DNA from 4 places in the Streptomyces sp. NPDC058678 genome. Region 2 is predicted to be linked to each of the others. Evidence: riboswitches for the same ligand, from Rfam matches in the RefSeq annotation. Region 2 holds a riboswitch; each other region holds the start of a gene.
The links. Region 2 has a riboswitch for cyclic di-AMP ahead of ACFWWR_RS12830 (transglycosylase SLT domain-containing protein). Riboswitches for the same ligand answer to the same signal wherever they lie in the genome.
Positions count from the first base shown of each region.

Region 1 (3,987 bases), on a different contig from region 2:
CGGCGGCGGAGCGCTCCTTGCCCTCGAAGGAGTAGACACCGTCCTTGTAGAACTCGGAGGCGGCGACGTCCAGGGCCAGGGCGATCTGCTCGCCGGGGGTGTAACCGGCTTCCTTGACGGCCTCGAGGATGAGGTCGAGGGCCTCGCGGTTGGAGCCGAGGTTCGGGGCGAAGCCGCCCTCGTCGCCGAGGCCGGTGGACAGGCCCTTGGACTTCAGCACCTTCTTGAGGGTGTGGTAGACCTCGGTGCCCCAGCGCAGCGCCTCGGAGAAGGACTCCGCGCCGATCGGCGCGATCATGAACTCCTGGATGTCCACGTTGGAGTCGGCGTGCGAGCCGCCGTTCAGGATGTTCATCATCGGAACGGGCAGCAGGTGCGCGTTCGGGCCGCCCAGGTAGCGGAAGAGGGGGAGGTCGCTGGCCTCGGAGGCGGCGTGGGCGACGGCGAGGGAGACGCCGAGGATGGCGTTGGCGCCGAGCGAGCCCTTGTTGTCGGTGGCGTCCAGGTCGAACATCGCCTGGTCGATCAGGCGCTGCTCGGTGGCGTCGTAGCCGACGAGCTCCGGGCCGATCTGCTCGATGACGGCGAGGACGGCCTTCTCGACACCCTTGCCCTGATAGCGGTTCGGGTCACCGTCGCGGAGCTCGATGGCCTCGAAGGCACCCGTGGAGGCACCGGACGGAACGGCGGCACGACCCGTGCTGCCGTCGTCGAGGCCGACCTCGACCTCGACCGTGGGGTTGCCTCGGGAGTCCAGGATTTCCCGGGCTACGACGACGTCGATGGACGGCACGAGCATCTCCTTCTTCAATGTGACGCGGGCTGGCAGGACCGCGATGGGTACTGCGGGACGAGCCTAACCGGCTCCGGGCGATCGGCCAGCCCGTCGACCACCCGATGGACAGAACCGAGAGTAAATTGTTTCCGAACGGAACAAAGAGCCCCGTACAACGTGCGCGGAAACCCCACGAAACCCCGCACGCAACCACGCACGGGGCTCGCACCGAAGCCGGCACCGAAGCCCGCAGTCAAACCCCATGAAAAAGCCCCGCCCCGGTGCGTACGGGGGAAGACGCACCGGAGCGGGGAGCCCGTGGGGACGGGGGTGGCCCTCACGCGGACTCCACTGTGGAGCCCGCGGGTATAAGGACGCTGTGGCTGAGCTACGAGCCGCGTGTCACTTCAGGTGCAGCTGCTGGCCCGGGTAGATGAGGTTGGCGTCCTCGACGATGTCCTTGTTCAGCTCGAACAGCTTCGCCCAGCCGCCCTTGACGTCGTTCTCCTCGGCGATCGAGCTGAGGGTGTCGCCCTTGACGACCTTGTACTCGCCGTCACCCTTCTTGACCTTCTTGCCGGTCGGGGTGGTGACGGTCTTCTTCGCGGCCGGACGGTCCGCGGAACGGGACGCCTGCTGCTCCGAGGAACGGGTCGTGGTCTCCGAGGAACCGCTGCTGGAGCTGCTGGAGCCGCTGGAGCTGTTCGACGAGGTGTCGGTGCTGCCGTTGTACGCGGAGCTCGACAGGTTCACGCCGCAGCTCGGCCAGGCACCCTTGCCCTGGGAGGCGAGGACCTTCTCGGCGACGGCTATCTGCTGCGACTTGGAGGCCTGGTTGGCCTGCGAGGCGTACTGCGTGCCGCCGTACGCGGCCCAGGTGGAGGCGGAGAACTGCAGGCCGCCGTAGTAGCCGTTGCCGGTGTTGATGGACCAGTTGCCGCCGGACTCGCACTGGGCGACGGCGTCCCACTCGGAGGCGGTGGCGGCGGAGGCGTTGCCGGCCGCCATCAGCGGGGCGGCGACGGCGGCGCCGGTGACACCGGCGATGGCGATGGCCCGGGTGGCCTTGGACGGACGGCGGTGCTTGCCCTTGCCGGAAAACAGCATGGTGGATCCCCTCACCGACGCCTGCGAGGTGAGCTGTCGGGTTCGGGCCGGTTGAGTTGCCCGGCCGTGCCTCGCACTGTTTCGTGCGCGGCACGGCTTCACCCCAAGCCGGACCCAGCTCAACTGCTGGTTCCGGCGCTTACCTTGGGTCCCCCGCTCCTGCCTACGGCGCTTGACGCGACGACTGTTCCCGTACGGCCGCTGGCAGGATTCGGCGTTGCGGCAGCCGGGGCTCGTGTTGGCGAGCGGTCCTGACCGTAGACACGCGATCCGCGGAATTTCAAAGACGATCAGGGCTTCTGAGAGTCATCCCACACTTTCACTAAAACGGACATTCAGTGTGAAGTGTGACGCGAACTCCCGCTAGTTTTCGCCCGATTCGACACCGACGGAGAGGGTCTGACCGGGCACGATGACGCTCGGGTCGACGCCGATCGCCTGCTTGTTCTCGGCGTAGAGCTCGCGCCACCCGCCCTGGAGGTCAAGGGAGTCCGCGATGGACGCGAGAGTGTCTCCGACGCGGACGGTGTACGAGTCGGCGCGGACGGCGTGACGGCCCGTGGAGGTGCCGTCGGCGGCGTCGCCGGTACCACTGTCGGCGGCGGTCTCGTCGGCACTGCCACCGCGGTGCCGGCCGGCACTGAGGGAGCCGGTGTCGACGAGGGCCGAAGAGCCGCCCTCTTGCCAGGACTTGTCCGAGTCATCCTGCTTCGTGGTGTCCGTGGCGGAGCTGTCGGAACCCTGTGAGTCCTGCGAGTCATCGGAGCCCGGGACGGAATCAGAGGAGGAGTCGGACTTGCCCGAGTTGCCTGCCTTGTCCGACCCGTCCGACTGGTCGCCGGAGCCGGACGGGGTGGGCGACACGGACGCGTCCGAGGACGCGTCTGCCGACGAGTCCGCCGAGGACTCGGAGGAGTCCGACAAGCCGGGCGAGTCGGACGATTCGCCGCTGCCCGACGTCGCGCCGTCCACCACACCCGTGTCGACGTCGGCCGCCGCGGAGTCCTTGCTGAGCCCGTTGAGCAGTCCGCAGGTGGACCAGTAGCCGACACCCTTGTCCGCGAGGATTTTCTCGGCGACCGATATCTGCTGGTTGCGGCTGGCCTGGTCGGCGCGCGAGGCGAAGTCGAGACCGCCGTACTGCTCCCAGTCCTTCTGGGCGATGTGGAGCCCGCCGTAGTACCCGTCCCCGCTGTTCTCGCTCCAGGAGCCACCCGTCTCGCAGTTGGCCACCTGGTCCCACGTGGTCCCGGTCGCCGCGCTCGCGCCGGTGGCGCCGAGGAGCGGGATCGCGATGGCGGAGCCCGTCACTCCGGCCGCCACGAGGATGGCCGGAGCCTGGCGGGGGCGACGATGACGGCCGTTCCCGGAGAGCATGCGGAAACCTTTCGCGAGACAACGATGACCAGCGCGGCGGGTGAGGCTCGGCGCCGCGCTGATCCGTGAACGTATAGGCAGTCGAACACTTGTCACAAGTTAATGCCGCGTAGATCACGTGAAGATCACAGAGGTGAGGGCGCGTCACCTTTACGCAGGTGAGAGGAGTCAGACACGCGGCGTGAACTCGACGGGCAACGTCCTCAGTCCGCGCATGATGAGACCACCCCGCCATCGCAAATCTGCCGATTCCACCGCGAGTTGCAGATCCGGAAGGCGCGTCAGGAGCGTGGCGAGCGCGGTCTGCCCCTCCAGACGGGCGAGGGGTGCGCCCAGGCAGTAGTGGATGCCGTGGCCGTATCCGAGGTGCTGATTGTCACGGCGGGACAGGTCGAGAGTGTCCGGATCGACGAACCGCTCCGGATCCCGGTCCGCGGCGGCGAGTACGACGAGAACGGGATCGCCGGCCACGATGTCCTGCCCACCGATGCGGAGCGGCTGGGTCGCGAACCGCCAGGTGGCGAGCTCGACGGGGCCGTCGTAGCGGAGCAGTTCCTCCACCCCGGTCTCCAGGAGGCCCCGTTCACCGGCGGCGAGGGACTTCTGGAGCCGGTCTCGCTGCTCGGGGTGGGTGAGGAGGGCGTACGTGCCGTTGCCGATCAAGTTGACGGTGGTCTCGAACCCTGCGAACAAGAGGATGAAGGCCATGGCCGCCGCCTCGTTCTCCG
Region 1 covers NZ_JBHXSG010000029.1:10,874-14,860, reverse strand. Annotated here, with positions in the region: gene eno (phosphopyruvate hydratase) at 1-793, opposite strand, end outside; gene ACFWWR_RS24985 (transglycosylase family protein) at 1,178-1,882, opposite strand; cyclic di-AMP (ydaO/yuaA leader) riboswitch at 1,886-2,063, opposite strand; gene ACFWWR_RS24980 (transglycosylase family protein) at 2,246-3,259, opposite strand; gene ACFWWR_RS24975 (cytochrome P450) at 3,428-3,987, opposite strand, start outside.
Region 1: it holds a riboswitch for cyclic di-AMP, as region 2 does, so the genes downstream of both, ACFWWR_RS24985 (transglycosylase family protein) here and ACFWWR_RS12830 (transglycosylase SLT domain-containing protein) in region 2, are expected to answer to the same signal.

Region 2 (3,987 bases):
CCGCACCCACCGCATATTCACTCATCGCCACCGACCTGGACGGAACGCTGCTCCGAGGCGACGACACCCTCTCCGACCGGTCGCTCGCCGCGCTCGCGCGGGTGGCGGCGGCAGGGGCCCGGCATCTGGTGGTGACCGGCCGCCCGGCGCCCAGAGTGCGGCCGCTCCTCGACGACCTGGGCAGCGAGGGGCTCGCGGTGTGCGGGCAGGGCGCGCAGGTGTACGACGCCGGCGCGGACCGTCTGCTGTGGTCGGTCACCCTGGACCGGGAGCTGGCCGAGACCGCGCTCGGCAAGATCGAGGCCGAGATCGGCCAGGTGTACGCGGCCGTGGACCAGGACGGCGTCCACGGGCTGACCCTCATCGAGCCGGGCTATCTGATGCCCCACCCGACCCTGCCCGCGGTACGGGTCGGGAGGCGCGACGACCTGTGGAGCGAGCCGATCAGCAAGGTGCTGCTGCGCCATCCCGACCTGTCCGACGACGAGTTGGCGGCGACGGCCCGCGGAGTGATCGGTTCCCTGGCGACGGTCACCATGTCGGGTCCCGGGACCGTCGAACTCCAGCCATGCGGCATCACCAAGGCGACGGGGCTCGCCCTGGCCGCCGACCATCTGGGCCTCGGGCCCGAACACACCATCGCCTTCGGGGACATGCCCAACGACATCCCCATGTTCGACTGGGCCGCCCGCGGCGTGGCCATGGCCAACGCCCACCCCGAACTGAAGTCCGTGGCCGACGAGATCACCTTGTCCAACGAGGACGACGGCATCGCCGTCGTCCTCGAGAGACTGTTTCCGCGCCGGTAGGGCTCAGTACGCCCCGAAGACGTTGTCGATCGAGCCGTACCGCGCGGCCGCGTAGTTGCAGGCCGCGGTGATGTTCGCGACCGGGTCGTACGGGTCCCACGACGTGCCGTCCACGTGATACGCCTGGAAGGTCGGGTCGATGGTCTGGAGCAGGCCCTTGGACGGAGTGCCGGCGGCGGCGTTGGAGTCCCAGTTGTTGATGGCCTGCGGGTTGCCGGACGACTCGCGCATGACGTTGCGGTAAATGCCGTCGTACGAGCCGGGAATCCCCTTTTGCGCCATGATGTCCAGCGCTTCGCGGATCCAGCCGTCGAGGTTGTTCGCGTACGTCTTGACCGAGGCCTGGGTGGCGGTGGCCACGGACTGGGTGGACTTCTTGGCGGGCGCGCTCGCCTTCTTGGTCGTCCTGACCTTCAGCTCGAGACCCGCGTGCATCAGCCGGGGGTTGTCGCCGACGGCCTTGCGGTTGTCCTTGTGGAGCTGCTGCCAGCCGCCGGGAGTGCCGTACTTGTCCGCGATGCCATAGAGCGTGTCGCCCTTGACCGTGGTGTACGTGACGGTCCTGACCTGCGCCGCGGCCGGCGCGGCGGCGGGGACCTTGGCCGGCTGTGCGGCGCTCGCGGTGGTCGTGCTCAGGAGCGGGAGGGCGAGGGCGGCGATGCCGGTTCCGGCTGTGACGACGCCTCGGGTGAGCGGGCTGGTTCGGGTGCGACGGTGCTTGCCTCGTGCGGCCATGGCGCTGTTCCTCTCCGGCGCCTACGAGGTGAGCTGTCGGGTTCGGGCGGGAGCTGCCCGGCCGCGCCGCCGTGAGGCGGCGCGACTTCACCCCTAGTCGTACCGGCGTGATTTCCGGTGCGGCGACTTACCTGGTTCCCCCGCTCCTGCCGTGCGGTGATGGTCGATGAGTGTCCTGTTGGGCGGCGGCAGGATTAGGCGTCCGCCCGACAGGCCCGGAACGTATGCGAGAGCACATGTCCGTAACAAGTGCCGGATTCACACATCGACCTGTTGACCTTGGTCTGAGGCATATGGGGCGCTTGATCCTTTGCGGTTGCCAAGACTCAACTCGCGCACCGTGCAAGGGGGAATGTGAGCCGGTGGCATCGAGGCCGAAATCGGGCGCGAGTGACCCAACTCACGCGCGTTCGCAAGGGTGTCAAATCGGGCAATGAGCCCAACTCGTAGTCAACCGGCCGTCCGTGGGATCCGCTTCTCCCACGTCCGGTGGAAGACCACCTCGTCGCTGTCCGTGCAGATCACCTCATTGGAGGCGAAAAAGTCCGTTTCGTCGCAGCTGAGCTCCGACCGGGTACGCACCGTCGCCTCCCAGGCGAGCTCGGGGCGGTGCAGTCGGACCGACCACTCCGACCGGGCACGGGCCGACAGTGGGTCCGACTCGTTGATCGTGAACGTCTCCAGCGCGTCCTCGGTGCACTCCAGACCGTCGGGATACACCCGGGTGCCGCCGGGGCGCGGGTCGACCTCCAGCCGCCACTCACCCTTGGCCACATCGCGTACGACCAGCCGCTCCGGTCGCGGTTCGTCCAGCGTGACCGGGGAGTTGACGCCGAGCGGCTCGGACTGCTCCGGTTCCTCGAAGGTGATGCCGGAGACGGATTCCCCTGCCCGCACCGGCAGTTCGAGGAAGCTGCCCTCCGGGTCCAGCGCGAAGCCGGCCGCCGAGTCGGGCTGCGGCCAGATCCACGGCCAGTACGTGGAGGAGACCGACAGGCGGATGCGGTGGCCGGGCGGGAAGGCGTGGCCGATGCCGTTCAGCTCGAACTCCACGTCCTCCGTGACACCCGGCTCCCACGGCACGACCTTGTCCCGTCCCTGCCGCGCCGACAGGTTCAGCACGCCCCGGGTGACCAGGGTCGAGGAGTCGTCCGGGGCCACGTCGCAGACCCGGGCGATCACCTGGCCGCGCGGCACCTCGGAGGTCAGCCTGAGCCGTACCCTCGGCCGCCCCAACACCCACAACTCCTCGGCGGCTTCGAACTCGAAGCACACCGACCTGCCGTCCTCCTCGCGCTGGTCGGGCGGCAGGTCGGCGTCGTTCCCGAGGGGGAGGAAGCGGCCGGCGTCGATGCCGGTGTGCTGCGGGGAGCGAACGAGGAAAGGGGCACCCTGAAGGCCGTACGAGATCGTCGTGACGTTGGGGGAGGGCCAGGCCGGCTCGCCGACCCAGCGGCCGGGCAGGGTGTCGTGGACCGTGGCCGGGGGGTGGGAGTCGCTGACGTAGGCACGCAGGAGGGGTTCGGACATCGCGCCCGTGTCCTTGCCCTTGAGCCAGTGGTCCCACCAGCGCAGGGTCTCCTGGAGGAAGCCGATCGCCGGGCCGGGCGGCAGGCCGCGGTCGGGGTACTGGTGGGACCAGGGGCCGATCAGGCCGCGGACCCGGTCGGCCGGGAGGTGCTCGACGAGGCGCAGGACCGTGTCGCGGTAGGGGTCGTGCCAGCCGCCGACCGCGAGGACGGCGGCGTCGATCGCGCCGTAGTCCTCGCAGACGCTGCCGTGGCGCCAGTAGCGGTCCCGGGTCTGGTGGTCGAGCCAGGTGTGGATGAGGGGATCGACCTCCTCCAGGCGCTTGAGCCACATGTCCCGCCAGGCCTCGCCGACGTACCGCGGGTCCGGCGGGCGGGAGACGACGGCGAGCATGGTGGCCGCCCACGCGTGCATGTCCACCGCGAGGACGGAACCTCCCCTGTAGTGCACGTCGTTGTCATAGCGGTCGTCGGTGGAGCAGACCGTGACGATCGCCTTGAGCGGCTCGGGAGCGAGGGCCGCGATCTGGAGGGAGTTGAAGCCGCCCCAGGCGATGCCGAACATGCCGACCCTGCCGTCGCACCAGGGTTGGGCAGCCAGCCAGTTGACTACTTCGACGCCGTCGGCCAGCTCCGTCGCCGAGTACTCGTCGCCGGGCATGCCCTCGCTGTTGCCGTGTCCGCGCAGGTCCACTCGTACGGAGGCGTAACCGTGGCCCGCGTACCAGGGATGGCGTTGCCAGTCGCGGGGCGCGGTCCAGTCGGTCAGGCGGTGCGGCAGGTATTCGAGGATCGCGGGTACTGGTTCGTCCGTGAGGGGACGCCACACGCGCGCGTAGAGGTGGGTCCTGTCCGGGAGCGGGATGCGGAGGTCCTCGTGGGTCGTCTCGTAGGGGAAGGACGTACGGATGTGC
Region 2 covers NZ_JBHXSG010000010.1:133,584-137,570, forward strand. Annotated here, with positions in the region: gene ACFWWR_RS12825 (HAD family hydrolase) at 1-809, shown strand, start outside; gene ACFWWR_RS12830 (transglycosylase SLT domain-containing protein) at 813-1,544, opposite strand; cyclic di-AMP (ydaO/yuaA leader) riboswitch at 1,550-1,713, opposite strand; gene ACFWWR_RS12835 (CocE/NonD family hydrolase) at 1,995-3,987, opposite strand, start outside.

Region 3 (3,987 bases), on a different contig from region 2:
CTCCGGGTTGGCCAGCACCCGCAGGTAGGCGAGGACGTCCCGGACCTCCTTGCGCTCGTAGAAGCGGACGCCGCCGACGACCTTGTAGGGCAGGCCGACGCGGATGAAGATCTCTTCGAAGACACGGGACTGGGCGTTCGTACGGTAGAAGACGGCGACGTCTCCCGCCTTCGCGTTGCCCGCGTCGGTGAGACGGTCTATCTCGTCGGCGACGAACTGCGCCTCGTCGTGCTCGGTGTCGGCGACATAGCCGGTGATGCGCGCCCCGGCACCGGCGTTGGTCCACAGGTTCTTGGGGCGGCGGGACTCGTTGCGCTCGATGACGGCGTTGGCGACGGTGAGGATCGTCTGGGTGGAGCGGTAGTTCTGCTCCAGGAGGATCGTCGTCGCGTCCGGGTAGTCCTCCTCGAACTGGAGGATGTTGCGGATGGTCGCACCGCGGAAGGCGTAGATCGACTGGTCGGCGTCGCCCACCACGCACAGTTCGGCGGGCTGGAGGTCGTCCTGACTGGGCGGTACGTCCACCGGGTGCTCGGAGGTGCCGACGAGCTCCCTGACCAGGGAGTACTGGGCGTGGTTGGTGTCCTGGTACTCGTCGACGAGGACGTGCCGGAAGCGGCGGCGGTAGTGCTCGGCGACGTCCGGGAAGGCGCGGAGCAGGTTGACCGTCGTCATGATCAGGTCGTCGAAGTCGAGGGCGTTCGCCTCGCGCAGTCGTGACTGGTACATGGCGTAGGCCTGGGCGAGGGTCTTCTCGAAGCCGTCGGTGGCCTGGGCGGCGAAGTCCTCCTCGTCGATCAGCTCGTTCTTCAGGTTCGAGACCTTGGCGCTGAAGGACTTCGGCGGGAAGCGCTTGGGGTCGAGGTCCAGGTCACGGCAGACGAGCGCCATCAGACGCTTGCTGTCGGCCGCGTCGTAGATCGAGAAGGAGGAGGTGAAGCCCAGCTTCTTCGACTCCCGTCGCAGGATCCGCACGCAGGCACTGTGGAACGTCATCACCCACATCGCGTTCGCGCGCGGGCCGACGAGCTGCTCGACGCGTTCCTTCATCTCGCCCGCGGCTTTGTTGGTGAAGGTGATCGCGAGGATCTGGCCCGGATGCACGTGCCGCTCGCCGAGTAGGTGGGCGATGCGGTGGGTGAGTACGCGGGTCTTGCCGGAGCCCGCGCCGGCCACGATGAGCAGCGGGGTGCCGTGGTGCACGACCGCGGCGCGCTGGTTTTCGTTCAGTCCGTCCAGGAGCGCGGCCGCGTCCACCACCGGGCGCGGGGCGCCGTCACGGTAGTACGCGTCCCGGTCCGGCGGCACGTCGAACTTCCCGCCGAACAGATCGTCCGGAACCGGCTCCGGTACGTGATCGTCCTCGGGGGGTGGCGGGTGTTCCTCCTCGTGGGCCCGGGGGGCCTGGAGGTTCGCCAGGAAGCTGTCGTCAAAGAGGCTGCTCATCGCTCTCCGAGTCTAGGGCGCCCCACTGACAGCCCGCCGCCGCCCCGAGAACATCGCCTGATTCGGCGGCTTCAGGGGCCGAAGATCTTGCGGAGGTCGACCGACCCGGCCGACTTACCGTCCGCAAGGGTGTCATCACGGTCAGCGATCGGCCGAGTCGAGATGGTGGATCGCCTGCCGAAAGGACCGAAAGGCGCATATACCGCAGCAGAGCACCATGGATTGATCACGGCGAGCGGCATGCCTGACCCAAGGTCACGAAAATGTATCGGGCATATCGAACATCAACCTTCACAGGGGCCACACCAGTTGGCTACCGTGCCGGGCAGGCCGTACGACCCCCTCCGGCGAACGTCGCCGGGCCGCGCGGCCTCCGCCGAGTCCGACGCGCCGCCGTGCGCCCGGAGCCGGGGACCCACCGAACTTGGGGTGAATCGGCCCGCATTCCCTCCGGGGAAGGGCCGTAGGGCAAACCTTCCTAGCCACCCGCCCGAACCCGACAGCTAACTCGGTAGGCGGAACGTGGAAGGAGTCGCCTCCCTTGGCGTCGCACCGCAAGTCGCGTCCTTCGGGTACGCGCGTAGCAGGCATACGGACCCCCGCCCTTGCCACGGCCGCCCTCACCTCCGTGGCCCTGCTGTCCCAGACGGCCAACGCCGCCCCGTCGGCCGACGACAAACCGAGCCTCGAAGAGGTCGAGAAGAAGGTCGACGACCTGTACCGGCAGGCGGAGTCGGCGACCGACAAGTACAACGCGGCCGAGGAGAAGACCGCCAAGCAGCGCAAGCGCGTCGACACCCTCCTCGACGACGTCGCCAAGCGCACCCAGAGCCTCAACGAGGCCCGGGAGGAGCTCGGTTCCTTCGCCGCCGCCCAGTACCGCAGCGGCGCCTCCACCCCCGACACGGCGACCTTCCTGCTCGCGGACTCCCCGCAGGACTACTTCGACCAGACCCAGTTGATGGGCCGGCTGACCAATCGCCAGAAGGGCGCGGTCGACGACTACGTCACCGAGCAGTCCGCGACGATGAAGAAGCGCCAGGAGGCCACCGAGAGCCTTCGGACGCTCACCGAGTCGCAGGGCGACCTGAAGACCGCCAAGGCCACCGTCCAGAAGAAGCTCGCCGACGCCCGCGCGCTGCTGTCCCAGCTGACCGCCGAGGAGAAGGCACGGCTCGCGGCGATCGAGCAGAAGAAGCAGCAGGAGGCCGCGGCCAAGGCGGCGGAGCTGGCACGGCAGCAGGCGGCGGAGCAGAAGGCCCGGGAGGAGGCGGCTCAGCAGGAGGCGAACAGCAGCGCGTCGAGCTCGTCCTCCTCCACCTCCAGCTCCACCTCCACCGCCACGGACTCCGCGTACGCCACCAAGGCCGAGAAGGCACTCGCCTTCGCCCGCGCCCAGATCGGCAAGCCGTACGTCTGGGGCGCCACCGGCCCCGAGTCCTACGACTGCTCCGGGCTCACCCAGGCTGCCTGGAAGGCCGCCGGCGTGGACATCCCGCGCGTCACGTACGACCAGGTCAACGCCGGCACCACGGTCTCCCTCTCCGCCGCCCAGCCCGGTGACCTGGTGTTCTTCTACGACGATCTCAGCCACGTCGGCATGTACATCGGCAACGGCATGATGATCCACGCCCCGAAGCCGGGCGCGTACGTCCGCGAGGAGTCGATCTACTACGACGGCGAGTCGTCGATCCACAGCGTGGTGCGGCCGGCCTGACGCGACGCTCGAAGGCTCTGTCGGCGGCCTACGCCGCCGGCAGAGCCGAGGTCACGTCCACAGCACGGCGATGAAGATGTTCGCGGTGGTCAACAGGCCCACCAGGCCGAACAGCCCCTTCTCCACCTTCTCCTCATCCCGCTTCACGTAGACGAGCCCGAGGATCACGATCAGCAGGGCCAGCTTCACGCCGATCTTGATGTTGTTGACGGGCTGGTCGTCGGCCTGGTTGAGCCCGACCAGGATGACGCCGGTGACCAGCATCGTCAGGGCGCCGTGCAGCATCGCCGGGACGAACCGGGCGGTGCCCTGCCCCATCGCCTTCATCTGGGTGAGGAAGCCGCCGAGCAGCGAGGCGATGCCGACGATGTGCAGGCCGACGAAGAGATGGATGAGTACGTCCATGAGGCCGGAGCCTAATCAGGGCCCGGGCGCCGCCCGACACCGCCCCGCCCCGAGAACACCTCGCGCGCCCGCCACCCGTGCCGACCGGATCTTGCATATATGCGCCCCATAGCACTCCGCCGCCCCCATAGGTCCCGGTTCGACACATCGGTCATCGCTCTGCGTGAAGTAGACGGCCCTCACGGTGGATCACGGTCACATCCGGTCACCCGGCGGTCAGCTGGAGGAACTTCCGTACATCGCGTTACCAAGCCGTCACTGTCGGGTTTAGCGTCCTCCACCAGGTGACCGGCTCCCCACCGCCGCCCGGGCCAGGGGCGGCAGTCGGCCACCACCGCCGAGAAAGGTCCGGCGGCGGTCCGCTCCCCCTGTGCGGGTCGCCGCCGGACGCGTGACCGCCCGCGGGCGGCCGTACGTCC
Region 3 covers NZ_JBHXSG010000012.1:145,741-149,727, reverse strand. Annotated here, with positions in the region: gene pcrA (DNA helicase PcrA) at 1-1,446, opposite strand, end outside; cyclic di-AMP (ydaO/yuaA leader) riboswitch at 1,811-1,980, shown strand; gene ACFWWR_RS14455 (NlpC/P60 family protein) at 1,988-3,163, shown strand; gene ACFWWR_RS14450 (hypothetical protein) at 3,215-3,568, opposite strand.
Region 3: it holds a riboswitch for cyclic di-AMP, as region 2 does, so the genes downstream of both, ACFWWR_RS14455 (NlpC/P60 family protein) here and ACFWWR_RS12830 (transglycosylase SLT domain-containing protein) in region 2, are expected to answer to the same signal.

Region 4 (3,987 bases), on a different contig from region 2:
AATGCCGCAGGCCCGTCATGTTTACGGGATGTTGCGAGTTCCTCACACGGTCCGGCCGCTCCCCGCCGGGGAAGCGCAGTCGGTGCGCGGTCGTCGCGCGCTCCGTGTGCAGCGCCGTGAGTGCCCGCGCGCGTTCGCTGTCGCCGCGCGCCACCGCGTCCACGATCGCGCCGTGCTCCGCCCACGACTCGACGGGGTTGGCCGGCGCCTCCACCGCGTACATCCAGGCGATCTTGTGACGCAGCTGGGTCAGCATCGAGGTCATCGCGGCACTGCCGGAGGCCTGTGCGAGCGTCTCGTGGAACCAGCTCCCCAGGGAGCGCAGGTCCTCACTGTTGCCCCGCCTGGCCCGCTCCTGCCCCAGTCGCACGAGGCCGCGCAGCACCTTGAGATGGGCCTCGGTGCGCCGCTGGGCGGCCCGCGAGGCGCCGAGCGGCTCCAGGAGCATGCGCATCTCCAGCAGGTCGGCACCCTCCTGCTCGGTGGGTTCCGCGACGCACGCGCCCGCGTGCCGCCGGGTCACCACGAAGCCCTCCGCCTCCAGCGTGCGCAGGGCCTCCCGGACGGGGACGCGCGAGACGCCGTAGCGCCGCGCGAGCAGTTCCTCGGTGAGCCGGCTGCCGCGCTCGTAGACACCCGCGACGATGTCGTCACGGATCGCCGTGCATACCGAGTGCGCCGGAATACGCATGACCGACCTCCGCTTTAATCCCCGTGAAACGTCGACGATTGACGTGTGTTCAGCGACTCTATTGCAATCAGCGGGAATTTCCGATGGCGGGCCGGAATCCATGGATATTTTTTGGACAGACGGCCGTCCGAAACACCGAAAGCCCCGGCTCGGGAGCCGGGGCTTCGGGATGCGGACCAATGGTCGTCAGACGATCACGGGCGCGGGCGTCGGACGATCACGCCGTGCGGGCGTCAGACGTTCACGCCGTGCGGGCGTCAGACGTTCACGCCGTGCGAGCGTCAGACGTTCACGCCGTGCGAGCGGAGGTAGGCGACGGGGTCCATGTCCGAGCCGTACTCCGGGGTCGTGCGGGCCTCGAAGTGCAGGTGCGGGCCGGTGACGTTGCCGGTGGCACCGGAGAGGCCTATCTGCTGGCCCGGGGTGACCGTCTGACCGACGGAGACCGCGAGGGACGACAGGTGACCGTACTGGGTGTAGGTGCCGTCGTTCATCTTGATCACGACGTTGTTGCCGTACGACCCGCCCCAACCCGCCTCGACGACCGTGCCGGAGCCGACCGCGTGGACGGAGGTGCCGCTCGCGGCATGGAAGTCGACGCCGGTGTGGCTGCCGGAGGACCAGACGCCGCCGCCGGCCTTGTAGCCGGTCGAGATGTACGAACCGGAGATCGGGGCGACGTAGGAGTTGAGGCGCTTGCGCTCGGCCTCGCGGGCGGCGCGCTCCTTGGCCTCGCGGGCCTGCTTGGCCTCGGCGACGGCCTGCTTGCGCGCGGCCTCCTCGGCCTTCCGCTGCGCCTCCGCCTCATCGGCGGCCTGCTTCTGGGCGGCCGCCTGGGCGTCGATCTGGTCGGCGACCGAGTCGCCCATGGTGATGACGGGGGTGAGACCGGTCTGCTCGACGGCCGGTTCGGCGGCGAGCGCCGGGGCGGCCAGGGTGCCGATGACGCCGGTGGTGGTGAGCGCCGCGATGCCGGCGGCCCGGGCGGTGGTGCGCTTCATCCGGCTGGGACGCCGGTGCTTCCCGGTGGCGCAGGTGAACGCCATGTGGTGGCTGGTCCTTTCCTTCCTTCTCGCCTACCGGGTTAGCTGACGGGTTCGGAGCAGGAAGGTCTCCTACGGACCCCCTCGCGGTGCGCGCGGGCGTCCGATTCACCCCAGGGACTTATGGTTTGGGTCCCCGGCTCCCCAGGCTCGCGCCATGTGGGGACTCGGCGATGACTGTCCGGTGCCGCGGCTGCGGCGCACTGCCTGACGAACAGCCCGCATGACGCTAAGCGCGGCAACTTTCAATCCCCAAACGGATCACGGCTTTTGTAGCGCATGCCACAGGGCAGACAGGCAACCTCTCCCTCAATTCGGACATACAAGGGCCCTGGCGACTCTTGAGTCACCAGGGCCCCTTGGACGCGCGCGTGCGCCCACTTTGCCGCGCGCTTGCGACTACTCCGCCGGAACGACGGTGACTTCGCCGACGCCGAGGGCCTCCACGGGCTCCTTGATCTGCGCCGCGTCCCCGACGAGGACGGTCACCAGCCGGTCGACCGGGAAGGCGCTCACGGCCGCCGCGGTGGCCTCGACGGTGCCGGTCGCGGCGAGCTGCTGGTACAGCGTCGCCTGGAAGTCGTCCGGCAGGTGCTGTTCGACCTGGTCGGCCAGCGTGCCCGCCACCGCCGCCGCCGTCTCGTACTTCAGCGGGGCCACCCCGACGAGGTTCTGCACGGCGACGTCGCGCTCGGCGTCGGTGAGCCCCTCGGCGGCGAGGGTGCGCAGCACCGTCCACAGGTCTTCGAGGGCGGGGCCGGTGTTCGGGGTGTCGACGGAGCCGCTGATGGCGAGCATCGCGGCACCCGTGGCCCCGCCGGGGGAAGAGGGGGCGCTGGAGCGCATGACCTGCCCGAACGCCCGCACACCGTAGGTGTAGCCCTTCTCCTCGCGCAGGACGCGGTCCAGGCGGGAGGTGAGGGTGCCGCCCAGGCAGTACGTGCCGAGCACCTGCGCGGGCCACACGCGGTCGTGCCGGTCGGGACCGATACGGCCGATGAGCAGCTGCGTCTGGACGGCGCCGGGGCGGTCCACGATGACGACCCGCCCGGCGTCGTCGGCGGTCACCGGCGGCACGGGGCGGGGCTCGGCCGAGGAGCCGGTCCAGGAGCCGAGGGTGTCCCCGAGCAGCGCGTCGAGGTCGATCCCGGTGAGGTCGCCGACGACCACGACGGTGGCGGTGGCGGGGCGGACGTGCTTCTCGTAGAAGCCGCGTACGACCGCGGAGTCGATGTTCTCGACGGTCTCCTCGGTGCCCTGGCGCGGGCGCGACATGCGCGAGGTCGCCGGGAAGAGCTCCTTGGAGAGCTCCTTGGCGGCCCGCCGGGACGGGTTGGCCAGCTCGTGCGGGATCTCGTCGAGGCGGTTGCGCACCAGCCGCTCGACCTCGCTGTCCGCGAACGCGGGCGCCCTGAGGGCGTCGGAGAGCAGGCCCAGCGCCTTCGCGAGACGCGAGACCGGGACTTCGAGGGAGAGCCGTACGCCGGGGTGGTCGGCGTGCGAGTCGAGGGTGGCGCCGCAGCGCTCCAGCTCGGCGGCGAAATCCTCGGCGGAGTGCTTGTCGGTGCCCTCGGAGAAGGCCCGCGCCATGATCGTGGCGACGCCGTCCAGACCGGCCGGTTCGGCGTCCAGGGGCGCGTCCAGGATCACCTCGGCGGCGACGACCTGCTGGCCGGGGCGGTGGCAGCGCAGCACCGTCAGGCCGTTGTCGAGGGTCCCGCGCTGCGGCGCCGGGAAAGCCCAGGGCTTGGCGTCGCCGGCCTGGGGCTGGGGGTGGAATTCCATCGTGGCGAGCTCGGTCACCGGGCCGCCTCCTCGTTCTCGTCCTGGTCGGCGGGGGTTTCGGGGGCGATCGGCTCGTAGACGAGCACAGCGCGGTTGTCGGGGCGCAGGCGGGCCTTGGCGACCTCCTGGACCTCTTCGGCCGTCACGTCCAGCACGCGCTGTACGGCGGTCAGGGCGAGCTGTGGGTCGCCGAACAGGACGGCGTAGCGGCACAGTTCGTCGGCGCGGCCCGCGACCGTGCCGAGCCGGTCCAGCCACTCGCGTTCCAGCTGGGCCTGGGCCCGCTCCATCTCCTCGGCCGTGGGGCCCTCCTCGGCGAACCGGGTGAGCTCCTCGTCGATGGCGGCCTCGATCACCGGCACCTCCACATCACCTGAGGTCTTCACGTCCAGCCAGCCCAGGGAGGGCGCCCCGGCCAGCCGCAGCAGGCCGAAGCCGGCCGCCACCGCCGTACGGTCGCGTCGTACG
Region 4 covers NZ_JBHXSG010000018.1:117,528-121,514, reverse strand. Annotated here, with positions in the region: gene ACFWWR_RS18695 (GntR family transcriptional regulator) at 1-691, opposite strand, end outside; gene ACFWWR_RS18690 (M23 family metallopeptidase) at 973-1,737, opposite strand; cyclic di-AMP (ydaO/yuaA leader) riboswitch at 1,750-1,917, opposite strand; gene ACFWWR_RS18685 (M16 family metallopeptidase) at 2,134-3,537, opposite strand; gene ACFWWR_RS18680 (M16 family metallopeptidase) at 3,534-3,987, opposite strand, start outside.
Region 4: it holds a riboswitch for cyclic di-AMP, as region 2 does, so the genes downstream of both, ACFWWR_RS18690 (M23 family metallopeptidase) here and ACFWWR_RS12830 (transglycosylase SLT domain-containing protein) in region 2, are expected to answer to the same signal.